3 regions of the Geomicrobium sp. JCM 19037 genome follow, and region 1 is predicted to be linked to each of the others. Evidence: riboswitches for the same ligand, from Rfam matches in the RefSeq annotation. Region 1 holds a riboswitch; each other region holds the start of a gene.

Region 1 (4,192 bases):
CTGGAATTTCTGTTTCTGCACTATTTATGACTGGAATTCCTATCGGGTTAACGATTGCTGCAGGCTTTATGGTTGTTGCATACTTTTTGTCTGCCAAGCAAAAAGGAGAAATTATTGAGAAGTCTGTAAAAGTTGAGAATGTGGGCATTGAGCTACTGAAAAACATCCCTGCATTGCTCGTTCCTGTAATTATTCTTGGAAGTATCCTTACTGGAGTTGCCACACCGACCGAGTCCGCGGCTATCGCTGTTTTTGTAGGGATTGTAGCTGCACTCATCTATCGAGAAATGAGCATGAAAGATTTCTTTGTAGCCATTGAAGATAGTGTGCGGACAACGGCTTTTGTCATGTTCATCGTTGCCTGCGCAGGGTTGCTCGGTTTTGCTTTTGCAGGTTTAGGTGTGGGTCACCAGATGATGGAACCGTTGCTTCAATTTGCGAATGATCCAATTGCCGTAATGTTAATTACTAGTTTAATTCTATTTCTTGGAGGGTTAGTGTTTGACGGTACGGTTATGGTACTCGTCATCGTACCTCTATTCTTGCCTCTTGCTGATGCAGTATCCGTTGATCCGTTGCAGTTTGCTATGGTTGTTCTGATCGTGTGGTCAATTGGCCAACAAACGCCTCCTGTTGCAAGTGGTTTGTATATTACGACTGCTTTAGCGAAGGCGACGATGTGGGAGACGAGTAAATATAACGTCTGGTACATTCTTGTGTTATTAATTGTGTTATTTTTCATGATTTATTTTCCGGATTTATGCTCTATATTCCGAATTTACTCATTGATTAATGTGCTGATGGGGCTTCGTCAAGTTGGCACACACATACTATTTTATCTAAAGGAGACGATCGAATGATTTTTAACAGAATGGTGCAAACAATTGAAACACATACGTTTGGGGAGCCAACTCGAATCATTAATGGTGGTTTATTAAAGTTAAAAGGGGAAACGGTTGCTGAACAACGAGACTACATGGCGGCTAACTTTGAGTGGTTAAGAAATGCAATTATTCAGGAACCTAGAGGCCATCGAGACATGTTTGGGGCAGTCTTGTTACCACCCACTAGGGAAGATGTTGACTTCGGTGTCATTTATATGGACAACACTGGCTTTTTAAATATGTGTGGTCACGCAACGATAGGTGTTTCAACGGCGATTGTTGAACTTGGAATGGTTGAAGTAACAGGAGAAGAAACATCTCTCGTATTGGAAACACCGGCTGGACTTGTGTATCCAAAAGTAAAAATGAAAAATAACCGTGCAGAAAGTGTTCGTTTTGAAAACGTCCCTGGCTTTCTAGAACATCAAGATCTTGAAGTAGAGGTCGAAGGCTTAGGTACGATCAAAACAGATATTAGTTATGGGGCAACTACTTTGCCTGGGTGGACATCGCACAGCTAGATACGAAAATTCATGTATCCAACGGTATGCAGTTGAAAGAATACGCTAGAAGAATTAAAGAAGCGGTAAATCAAAAGGTAAGTGTACAACACCCAACAAAAGATTATATCAATTACATTGATATTGTTACCTTCTTTGGCGAACCGACACTTGAGGAAGCTACGTATAAAAATGTTCATGTATTTAGTGATCGACAAGCGGATCGTTCACCAGGTGGAACAGGTACGACAGCAATGGTTGCTCGCATGGTAGGACGAGGCGAGATGAAAATTGGCGAGGAAATTGTAAGTGAAGGGTTTGTCGGAGGTACGTTTACTGGACGAGCGCTTGAGAGCGTCAAGTTAGGTGAAATGGATGCGGTTCGAACGGAAGTAGAAGGAACAGCGTTTATCAATGGTTTCCAGAATATATTAATGGATCCGAATGATCCGTTCCGTGGCGGTTTTATCGTGAACTAATTGTGCATATGAAAAAAGGGGGGATGAGCATGCGCTCATCCCCCCCTTTTTTCTTTTTTAAGAAACGACCGAAGACTTTAATCGAGCGGGTCGGTTTTTAAGTTTGAAAAATGCCGGTTGAGTTTTTGCAATAAGAAGAATCACACCAAATGTAATGAGTGTTTCTGGCACAAGGTATGAAGTATTATAAATAGCTGAGTAGAGCCAGACGTTCCATCCCTCTGGCGCATATTCGCCAAACCAAACTCCACCGGAGATGATGTGGGCGACGAGACGGAAAAATGATGCAAAGAAAAGGCCGAACAGTGCCCATCGGATGTTTAGTTCTCCTTTTTTGTTCCTGAAAGCAAATGCACCCGCCAGTCCTAATACGGTAAAGGCAACTGGATAGTCTAATAGAAATTGGATGGGGTGAATCATCGAGCTTCCTAAGATTAACTTAATGACACCAACGAGTAGCCCTGTCATCAGACCAACTTTTAAGCCGCGCCGAAATGCCATGACAAAGATCGGCAACATAACAAGGGAGATCGAGCCTCCCATGACCCACGGACCCGCAAACTCAATGCGGTCTAAGATGAGCGCGAGTGCGACCATGAGCGCTGTTTCCACCATGATTAACGTTCTTGTTGCATAAAAAAATCCCCTTTTTGTTTCCACAGGGGGATGCAGGTCCGCACATTAAACGTCGTAATGTGCTCTCCCACTTCCCTACGCTGGTGTTACCCAGATCAGGTTCTAAGAGTCGGGAACGAGTCCCTCTCAGTCTTGCGACACCCCTAGTGGTTGATAATATTCAGACGAATATAGTATATCTTATAGTACAATGAAAGCCAAGCTGTTTTTGGGGAGGTCACGTATGCATAAAGCAATTTTGTTTGACTTAGATGGCACATTACATAACCGACCGAAATCATTGGTAACTTTTTTTCGAGATCAATGCGAGCGTTTCTCAATGAATGTCGATCTGAATAGGTTTGTCGAATTGGACAATGAGGGGATGCGCTGGAAGGATGAGGTATATGAGCAGTTAGTCAAAGAATATCAGTTGCCATTAGACCCTCAACAACTACTAGCCGATTATGTTACTCTGTTTCCGAGGTTCGCACAGCTGTATCCTGACGTTGAGCACACACTGGAACAATTAAAGGCAAAGGATTATAAACTCGGAATCATCTCAAACGGAAAGAAAGGCTTTCAACGAGCGGTATTCAATTCTTTAAGTATTAATGAATATTTTGAATCAGTGATCATTTCAGATGAGGTTGGCTTAAGAAAGCCGGATGCCCGAATTTTCGCATTAGGTATAGAGCAGTTGAACGTACAGCCTGAACAAGCCTTGTATGTTGGGGACCAGTACGACACTGATATTATCGGAAGTCGTAACAAGGGCTTGAAAGCGGCTTGGAAAACGAACGAACAAGTGGATAGTGACGCACATTTCCAGTTTTCATCTTGGCGTCAATTCATACCTAAATTACAACAGTTGGAGGGTGAAACATGGTCATCCGCAAAGCAAAAGTAGAAGATGCCCGGGGCATCGCGCACGTGCATGTGCAAAGTTGGAAAACAACATACTGGGGTATTGTTCCACAAACTTATCTTGATGAGTTGGATGAAACAACGAGAACAGAACATTGGGTAAAGATCATTACAGAGGTGAACAATACGAAGGTAGCCACGAATGAAGAGGGGAAGATCGTAGGCTTTGTCCATTATGGGCGTTCTGAGCGTTATGCGGCGGATGGACAAGTGTACGCCTTATACTTATTAGAATCTTATCAACGAAGAGGCATCGGCGCCCAACTACTAGAGGCGGCTAAAACGGAGTTTCAACGACAAGGTTGGCATACGTATGCGGTTGAGGCGCTCGTCGATAACCCGTCGATGGCATTTTATCGCAACAATCACCCCGTGCATTATTTGCTCAGTTCGTTTACAATTCATGGAAAGGTTCTTCGCGAGTGGGTCATGACATTTAACGTTTGACCCCTCCCGAACCAACGTAAGGAGGAAGCGAAGTGTACGAACGAAAGCCTCAGTTCGAATGCCTTGTGCCATTGAATGAAACGGCACGAGGAGAAAGAAAAGCAACACTTGTCATTAAAAACGCCAAACTCATCAACGTAGTATCTGGTGAAATCTTAGAAAATACAGATGTGGCGGTATGTGAGTCTAGGGTTGCATATGTTGGGGAAAACGCTGATCACACAGTTGGTGACGATACAGAAGTGATTGATGCAAATGGAAAATACTTATCCCCAGGCTTTATTGATGGGCATTGTCACATTGAAAGCAGTCAAATTACCCCGGCGCAATTTGCGAGGGC
Region 2 (4,192 bases), on a different contig from region 1:
TGGCATGGTGTTGCATCCAGAAGATGAAGATACAGCGATCATCTATCATACGTATGTAGCCACTGATGGCATTTATAATCGGATTGTTGAGATTGAACGTGACGGTGATGAATGGCAAGAAACGGATGTCTTGATAGAAGACATTCCAGGAGCGACGACGCACAACGGCGGTAGACTCGCGATCGGACCAGATGGGTATTTGTATGCAACGACAGGTGATGCGGAAGATCCAGAGCTTTCCCAGGACACGGACAGCTTAGCGGGTAAAATTTTGCGAATGAACCTCGATGGCACGGTAGCCGAAGATAATCCATTTGATGACTCTTACGTCTATTCTTACGGTCATCGAAATCCACAAGGGTTGGATTGGACAGATGATGACCGACTGTTTAGTACAGAGCATGGTCCTACGGCGAACGACGAAATCAATCACATTGAACCTGGAAACAACTATGGGTGGCCAGAAATTGTTGGTGATGAAACCGAAGAAGGTATGGAAACGGCAGTCATGAACTCTGGTGAAGAGACGTGGGCTCCGTCAGGAGCTGCGATGGTTGGTGAGCAATCATTTTATGTAGCTGCGCTTGCCGGTGAACAGTTGATTCGCTTTGATGTGGACGACAACACAACAGATACAATCCTTGAAGGAGAAGGACGCTGGCGTGATGTCGTATATGACGAAAACGAGAACATGTTTTATGTGATTACGAACAATACGGATGGACGAGGCGACCCAATCGATGAAGATGACCGATTGCTTCGTTTTGAAGGACCTGAAGCGTAAACGTAAAGACCTGGTAGGGGAGCTTTCCCCTATTAGGTTTTTTTACATATTTTCAAATAATTGAAACAAATAATGGTGGGCAACGACAAAGAAGGAAAGAGAAGGGGGTCAAAAGATGAATTATAAAATCATGCTCGTTTTTCTATTTTTCGCCTTTGTTGTTGCGTGTAGTGATAACCAAAATGACGAAGCGGCAGATCTTTCTCAAGAAGGAAATGATAGCGGGGCAGATGTTGCTCAAGATCATGCTGAGTCGGAGGTGGAGTTGGACGAGGGGGAAACGTTAGACGACTCGGCTGCAAATGAAGCGGAAGTGGAAGCGATTGATACGGCAGAGCGAATGATCGTATATAATGGTCACCTCACAATTGATGTTGAAAGGTTTCAAGAAGCTCAAGACCAGATTCAGCAATCCATTGAAGAAATGAATGGCTTTGTTGTGGAGTCGTCTGTCCAAGATGCAGGAGACGGTGAAATGAGCGGGACGTTTGCTGTGCGCGTGCCTGAAGAGAACTTTACACCCTTTTTGGATCAGATAGAGTCCCTTAGTTTACAAGTCGTCGACCGAATGACGACAGGTGAAGACGTGACAGAAGAGTACGTCGATCTAGAGTCAAGACTTCGGTCGCACGAAGCTGTTGAAGAACGGCTGCTCGTGTTTATGGAAGATGCAGATACGACAGAAGACTTGCTTTCTATCTCGGATGATCTGGCGGACACGCAAGAGCAAATTGAAACAATTCAAGGTCGCATGAATTATTTAGACCATCAAGTGACGTACGCATTGGTGAATATTAACGTGCGCGAGACCGCAGGGTCAACGTTGACCGATCAAACCTCTTTAAACACCTGGGGGCAAGCGTCGAATATGTTTACCGACACGATTAACGTGCTCATGCAATCGTCTCAGGCGTGGTGGTATTCGTCATTGGTCTGTCTCCAGTGCTCATCCCCTTACTTCTATTAGGGCTTGCTATTTTTATTTACTGGAGAAAAAATAATAAGACGAACGGGGCAAAGTAAAGGGCGGTTCATTTGCGGCGGGGCGCATTGTCGAAAGCGTGCACATCGGTGTCGAAAATGTGCACACCGGCGTCGAAAACGTGCACATCACCGAAACGGCCGCAAAAACGCAAGAATCTCGCGTAGAAGCGTCCCTTCCCCCTTGCGTAATCGGAGTAGAATGAGTCGGTCGGATTTGAGTGCTCGCAAAAAGCCAGAATGGGTACATTACCCATTCTGGCTTTCCTCAATTATATTTGTACGGGCCACTTTTCTTCGGTAAACGCCATTTGCCAGAACTGCCATTCCAATTGACAGCTCTTTAGAAAGGCATCACGCATCCTTGTTTTTTCTTCATCGGTAGCGGTCTTGGCGTATTCATCAAGACGATTACGAAAGGCCATCGTAACGCTGTCACCCATTTCTTTATAAAAAGAGATCCAATCATAAAAAGGATGGTTTTTACCCGGCTGTTTCGTCTTGTCCAAGTGAACCGCAATTTCGTAATACGTCCAAGGACAAGGAAGGAGGACGGCAATCATTTCGCCAAACGACCCTCGGTGAGCCACATCCAACATGTGCCGAGTATAGTGATGAGCGGTTGGTGCGAGAGCTCATACTGCAAGTCTTCGTAGTTTACACCAGCAACTTGACAGAAATTGTTGTGCGGATGGACTTCATCATTGAGTACGAAAGAAATTTGTTCATTTAGTAATTGCATATCTTCTCTTCGTTCTGAGCGGCTGATCGCCAGTCCGTAAATTTGCATAAACGTATTCAAATATTCAAAGTCTTGTTTTACATAATGGGTCAGTTGACCGGGTTGAAGGTTGCCGTTTCCAATGCCTTGCACGAACGGATGCTCAAAGATCGCTTCAAAAACAGGGCACATTCTTTACGTAATTCTTCAGTAAATGACATTACAAAATCCCTCCATAAGTGTTTTGATTCACAGTGAGGCACCGGCGTTCGGTTCTCTATGAGAGCAATAAAAAAAGCTCTGCATAGAAAACAGAGCATGGTTAAAACAAGCTCCACTTCCCTACGCTGGTATAATCCAGATCAGGTTCAAAGGGTCGAAACATTGCTTCTCTCAGCCGGTGCCGGCTCCCCTAGTGAATAAAAATATATTCAAGAATGGCTTACTCACTTTCTATTAAACCATACAATAGTCTGAAAATCAAAACGAATTGAGGAGGGATTATTTACCATAAAATACCAATTAAACCAACCTTTATTATAGTTCATATTACCCATTTTTATTTATGATAAGAAAATCGCACCATACAGAAGCGAACTTACGATGACGATCGCAGGGTGAACCTTAAATTTCTCTAGGAGTAATAGTGCAGCGCCGACCAAGAGCACCGTTTGCCACATCCCATTCCCTTCCCAAGACATGAAGAAAAACTGATACGTAAGTACGCCGAGGAGAACCGCAATCGGTGCACGGATATAGTTCGTCATGTTTTTCACTCGGGGGTGGTCTTTAAATTTCAGTAGGATACTCATTAAAAGCATCATGAGCGCAAGCGACGGACCGACCGTTGCGAGCAGGGTAACGAGAACGCCGGGAACACCAGCGACTTCCCAACCGACAAAAGCGGCCATTTTTGTGGCAATCGGTCCTGGAATGGCGTTTCCGAGCGCGAGAACTTCGCCAAACTCTTGAGTACTCATCCAACCGTAACGATGTACAACTTCATGTTCAATGAGTGGAATGGATGCTGGACCGCCACCGTAACCAACGATGCCCGGTATGAAAAAGGCAAGAAATAAGTTCCATAAGTCCGTGAGCATTGATTACGCCTCCTCTTTTCTAGCAGGTTGTGGTTTCGGTTTCTGTGCGAAGGCAATCGCAATCAATGAAACGATAAGAATTGCGGGATGCAAATTTAGCCATTCAAATAATAATAGACTGATGACCGTCAAAACTATGGTCAGGAAGAATCCGGATTTCTGTGTGGATTGTTTTAAAAAGTTGTATGTTAGGGATAGCAAGAGCACGCCTACAATTGGCATAATTGCATTCGTCATGCCTTGAACGATCGGTGTTTCCCTAAATGTTGTCAGTGTACCAACAAGGATGAGCATAATGATGGCAGTCGGCATGACTGTGGCTAACACGGCGTTTATCATACCGACAATCCCGCCTACTCTATAGCCGACATACCCACAAAGTTTAGTAATGATTGGGCCTGGTAGTGTGTTTCCGAGCGCGACCACCTCTGTAAATTCTTCATCGTCCATCCAGCGATATTTTTCGACGATTTCTTTATGTACGAGTGGGATCGTCGCGGGTCCCCCACCATATCCGAGGACATTTGCCCGTGCCATTGCGATGAAGATCTTCCATTGGATTTGTAAATTCATGAGGATTGCTTCCTTTCTAACGATGAACAGCAA
Region 3 (4,192 bases), on a different contig from region 1:
GTGATGCCAAGGCACTCCCAATTGGCGAAGCGCCTGGCATGATTGCATGTGCACCGAGTTGTTCAGCTCGAAGTGCGAGCATCGGGTCATCTGACAGATACGGGAGTACGGTAAATCCTTCGGCTAGCAAAATCTCGGTAGCTTTTAACGTTTCAACGGGGTCGGGCAATAGCGTTGGTGGGTCACCAATCACTTCGACTTTAATCATGTCACAAATGCCTGAAGACCTCGCGAGGCGAGCTAATCGAACCGCCTCTTCAGCTGTTTTTGCGCCTGCGGTGTTTGGCAAAAGTGTAAAGTCATTCCGGTCCAATTGTTCAATCGGATCAGGTCCGATATTGTCTAGGTCAATGCGGCTTAGCGCAAATGTGAGCACGTTCGTTTCAGATGCTTTGACGGCTTCCCTTTGAATATCGGCATTTGGATATTTCCCTGTACCTAATAATAAACGCGACGTGAATGTGTAGTTTCCGATCGTTAACATCGTTTATCCTCCTCCTACAAAGCGAACCATCTCAATCTGGTCACCTGCAGTAATATGCGTATCGTTTTGCTCGTCGACAGATAGTGCCGCGCCGTTATGCTCGATCATGACGACCGTGTTTTGCAGTCCGAAATGTTCACGCAACTGCTCAATAGTGGTCACGTGGTTTGGCAGTTCACGCTTTTGTTGGTTGATGGTGACTTCCATGTGGGATCCTCCATATTTCGGTTGAAATGTTGGCAACGCAACAGAATCTTGCATGATTTGTTGTACGATTTGCTTGCCGGTGATCGGTGCGAGTAGAATGCCGTTGCGCCCGTGTCCGCCAGCAAGCCAACAGTTTTGTTGAGCGGGGTGTGGACCGATGAAAGGAAGGCCTGTTGTCGATTGTGGCCTAAGTCCTGCCCACATGTTCGTAATTTTCGCATGCTTTAGAGAAGGGATGAGCGTTGTGATTTGACTGAGCAATTGTTGAACGCCGTGCACCGTGACGTCTCGGTTGCGCGAGGCTTCGGACGTCGCCCCGAGAATTAGCTCCCCATCTGGTTTTGGAACAACGTACATTCCTTTATAGAAGAGGGTCTGTTGCACCGCTGCTCGATCGGTCATTACCTTCACGATTTCCCCTTTTATCGGATGCACGTCCCAAAGAGCATCCAGTTCGGGCAAGGTGTCTACGCCTGTGGCAATGACGAGCTGGTCGGCGTGCAAGGTGCCAGATGTCTCTCTACACCGTTAATGAGCGGTTTGATGACGGTTGTGTCCAAGTACAGGTCGACGCCTTTTGAGACGATGGCTTGTGTGAGTGCCGCGCGGTTTGAGCGGGTTGGATATGCGCCTCGTTTGGGAAGTGCAATCCTCCGATCGCTTCGGGTGAGGTAGCAGGTGCGATGCGTTGCAATGTTTCTTGGTCCACATACTCAACGTGTTCCCCTTCGCGCTTTTGCCACGAATGGATGTCTTTCAGGAGCGTCATTTCGGTTTGATCAAAGGCCAGTTTGAGTGCGCCAGAGCGCGTCCAGCCAATGTCTGTACCGGTAAGTTCAGCCAATTCATCTTTCAGGTGCGCGTATAGTTCGCGGCTCTGTTTGGCTAGCGGATAAAGTTCGGACGGCCCTTCTAACTCTGCTTGCACTCCGAGCATTCCGGCTGCGGCAGCTGTTGTGCCAGAACCCGGCTGAGCTCGGTCGATGATCGCCGTTTTCAGCCCGTGATTGGCTGCATAATAAGCGGTGGATAAGCCAATGATGCCTGCCCCGACAATAAGCAGGTCATACGTTGGATGCATCATGTGTCGCACGATCCTTCCCGTACTGTTCATAAGTTTGGGAAGCCACTCGAGGGTTTTCGGATGACCATACTCCGGACATGATGGCAACACCAGAGGCTCCAGCTTTTTGTACGTCTTGTAAGTTTTCAGGTGTAATCCCACCAATCGCATAGACAGGTACGCTCATGTGTTGTGTGATATCTTCTAGCTGTGCCAACCCTCGTGGGTGATTCCCGGTTTGCTGTTCGTTTCGAAGACGTGACCGAAGTAAAGGTAGTCTGCCCCTTCTTCAGCTTGTGTGAGTGCTTCGTCTTTAGCGTGGACAGACGCACCCACTATCAAATCTGGATGTTTCGCTTTAAGCTCACGAATACGATAGGCGCTGCTTGCGGGCAAGTGCACCCCTTTTAGCCCCCAAGCTGCAGCAGCTTCGGCATGTGTGTTCAAGATCATTTGGTCTGTTCTAAGCCCTAAGCGAAGCATATGGTCAATCTGTTGTTTCAAACGTTGCAATGAAGCTTGTTTGTCCCTCACGTGAATCGTCGTAATATGAGGAACGCATTGTTTAAGAATGCGTATTTGCATATGAAATGGAAGTTGTGCGTCAGTTACTAAGTGCCAAGACATCGGTCTCACGCTCCTACTTTTGTATACACAAAAAAGCCGACCTCTTTGGAGAAAAGATCGACGAATGTCACATAGTAGGTACCATGCATGGTCACACATTCTACTTTCCTCCGCTGGTATCAACCAGTTCAGGTTCAAGAGTTTGAGTTTCCTCATCTCAGCCGTATGCGGGCACCCCTAGTAGCTTTTTTATAAATCAAGTATCTTTATGTTATCTTATCAATGAAGACAATTGTTCGTCAAACGTCACGTAGAGAGAGAGGAGAAAAGACATGTGGATCCAGTCTCAAAATAAGAAATCCATCCTCCATGTACAACAGATTACCGTCAAAGGAAAATATGTAGAAGGTGTACTCGGCAAAGGTTCGTTTTCGGAATGGAGCAGTACGCTCGGGAAGTACGAAACAACGGAGCGAGCACAAGAAGTGGTGAGTCACATATTTGAGCGCCTGAGCAGTGAGTCGCCAGATCGGCCTCTTATCAGATGCCAGAGAAGTAAAACGCCTATACATAATGACAGAAAAGGAGCGGATCGCATGTTAAAATCTGAACGAGTGAGACTGCGGAAAATGACGGAGGGCGACGCCAAACAGTACCACCGTTGGCGCAACGATTTGGATGTAATGAAAACGACGAATCCTTATTTAGATGTGTATACGCTTGAGGAAACCGAACAGTTTGTCAAGCAAGTCATGCTAGGTTCGTCGCACTCAAAGAGTTATATCATTGTTGATCGCGTGAGTAATGAGGCGATCGGTGTTACGTCACTGATCGGAATTGATATGAAAAACCGTAACGCAGAATGCATCATTGATATTGGGGACAAAGACTACTGGGGCAAAGGGTATGGACGTGAAGCATTCGGTCTCCTCCTAGCGTATAGCTTTTTGGAAATGAACCTGCATCGTTTGCATTTGCAAGTGTTTGAATTTAATACTGCCGCATTACAACTATATGAAAAGCTCGGCTTCACACGAGAAGGCATAAAGCGCGAAGCCGTCTATCGAAATGGAGAGTATTTTGATATTGTGCAGATGAGTCTATTAAAACGGGATTACTCGCTCGACACGACCCGCATCTAACACAAACACATCGGGGTTTTTCATTTGCTTCCACTCATCAAAACCGAACCCTAATAGAAGGGCCAACAGGTTGCCGTGGCTCACAACAACCGTGTACTTTGGAAGGCTGTCCAGCACAGCCCGACCTCTCGTAAGTGCGTCTCTAGCCGATTCACCACCAACGCACGTGTAGTCCGGGTCTTGAAAACTCCGCTCCAACGGGGAGAGCCACTCGTCCATCGGTTCTTCGCTTAGTACCCGCTCTCTTAGTCGCTCATCGGTTTGTACCGGAACGCCGCTCGCAGCACTAAACGGTGCAATCGTCGCCGTCGCCCGCGTGTAAGGGCTACTTACAATGTGAGAAACTTCTTTTTTATGAAAGAATGCAGCGAGATTCTTCGCCTGTTGTTCACCTTCTTTGGTGAGCGGTGCATCGGGCTCTTGCCCGGTTGCACGACAATGTCGAACGAGATAAATCATGAAATGGCCTCCTTGAGTGTTTGTCCTTACTACGAATTGATCCGAAGCGAAGTTTCGAAATGTTTTGCATATCGTTTACGGGTCTAGCATCTAATGAGATAATTTACGAAAACGAAAGGTGGTCTCGCCATTCATGAAAAACTAATGAATGATTCCGAGCAAATTGTAGAGGAGTTTTTGCAAGGGTTTATCGCCGTTCACGGTGATTCGTTAACGCGAATTGATGGCACAAATGTGGTCACACGTATTGATCAGGCCAAAAACAAAGTT

What was found. Region 1 has a riboswitch for thiamine pyrophosphate ahead of thiT (energy-coupled thiamine transporter ThiT). Riboswitches for the same ligand answer to the same signal wherever they lie in the genome.
Region 2: another riboswitch for thiamine pyrophosphate. It lies ahead of tenA (thiaminase II); the one in region 1 lies ahead of thiT (energy-coupled thiamine transporter ThiT).
Region 3: another riboswitch for thiamine pyrophosphate. It lies ahead of JCM19037_RS30335 (thiamine phosphate synthase); the one in region 1 lies ahead of thiT (energy-coupled thiamine transporter ThiT).

Annotation. Positions count from the first base shown of each region.
Region 1 covers NZ_BAWZ01000005.1:134,299-138,490, forward strand. Annotated here, with positions in the region: gene JCM19037_RS04685 (TRAP transporter large permease) at 1-860, shown strand, start outside; partial or broken gene JCM19037_RS26720 (proline racemase family protein) at 872-1,863, shown strand; gene thiT (energy-coupled thiamine transporter ThiT) at 1,921-2,478, opposite strand; TPP riboswitch at 2,555-2,654, opposite strand; gene JCM19037_RS04700 (HAD family hydrolase) at 2,723-3,388, shown strand; gene JCM19037_RS04705 (GNAT family N-acetyltransferase) at 3,364-3,852, shown strand; partial or broken gene ade (adenine deaminase) at 3,885-4,192, shown strand, end outside.
Region 2 covers NZ_BAWZ01000047.1:15,338-19,529, forward strand. Annotated here, with positions in the region: gene JCM19037_RS19655 (sorbosone dehydrogenase family protein) at 1-784, shown strand, start outside; gene JCM19037_RS19660 (DUF4349 domain-containing protein) at 900-1,751, shown strand; partial or broken gene tenA (thiaminase II) at 2,038-2,707, opposite strand; TPP riboswitch at 2,809-2,910, opposite strand; gene JCM19037_RS19670 (chromate transporter) at 3,050-3,586, opposite strand; gene JCM19037_RS19675 (chromate transporter) at 3,590-4,159, opposite strand.
Region 3 covers NZ_BAWZ01000044.1:10,370-14,561, forward strand. Annotated here, with positions in the region: partial or broken gene JCM19037_RS19070 (thiazole synthase) at 1-484, opposite strand, end outside; gene thiS (sulfur carrier protein ThiS) at 488-745, opposite strand; partial or broken gene JCM19037_RS29040 (FAD-dependent oxidoreductase) at 764-1,198, opposite strand; gene JCM19037_RS28825 (FAD-binding oxidoreductase) at 1,212-1,775, opposite strand; partial or broken gene JCM19037_RS30335 (thiamine phosphate synthase) at 1,756-2,480, opposite strand; TPP riboswitch at 2,470-2,570, opposite strand; gene JCM19037_RS19090 (GNAT family N-acetyltransferase) at 2,918-3,463, shown strand; gene JCM19037_RS19095 (histidine phosphatase family protein) at 3,425-3,922, opposite strand; partial or broken gene dhaK (dihydroxyacetone kinase subunit DhaK) at 4,067-4,192, shown strand, end outside.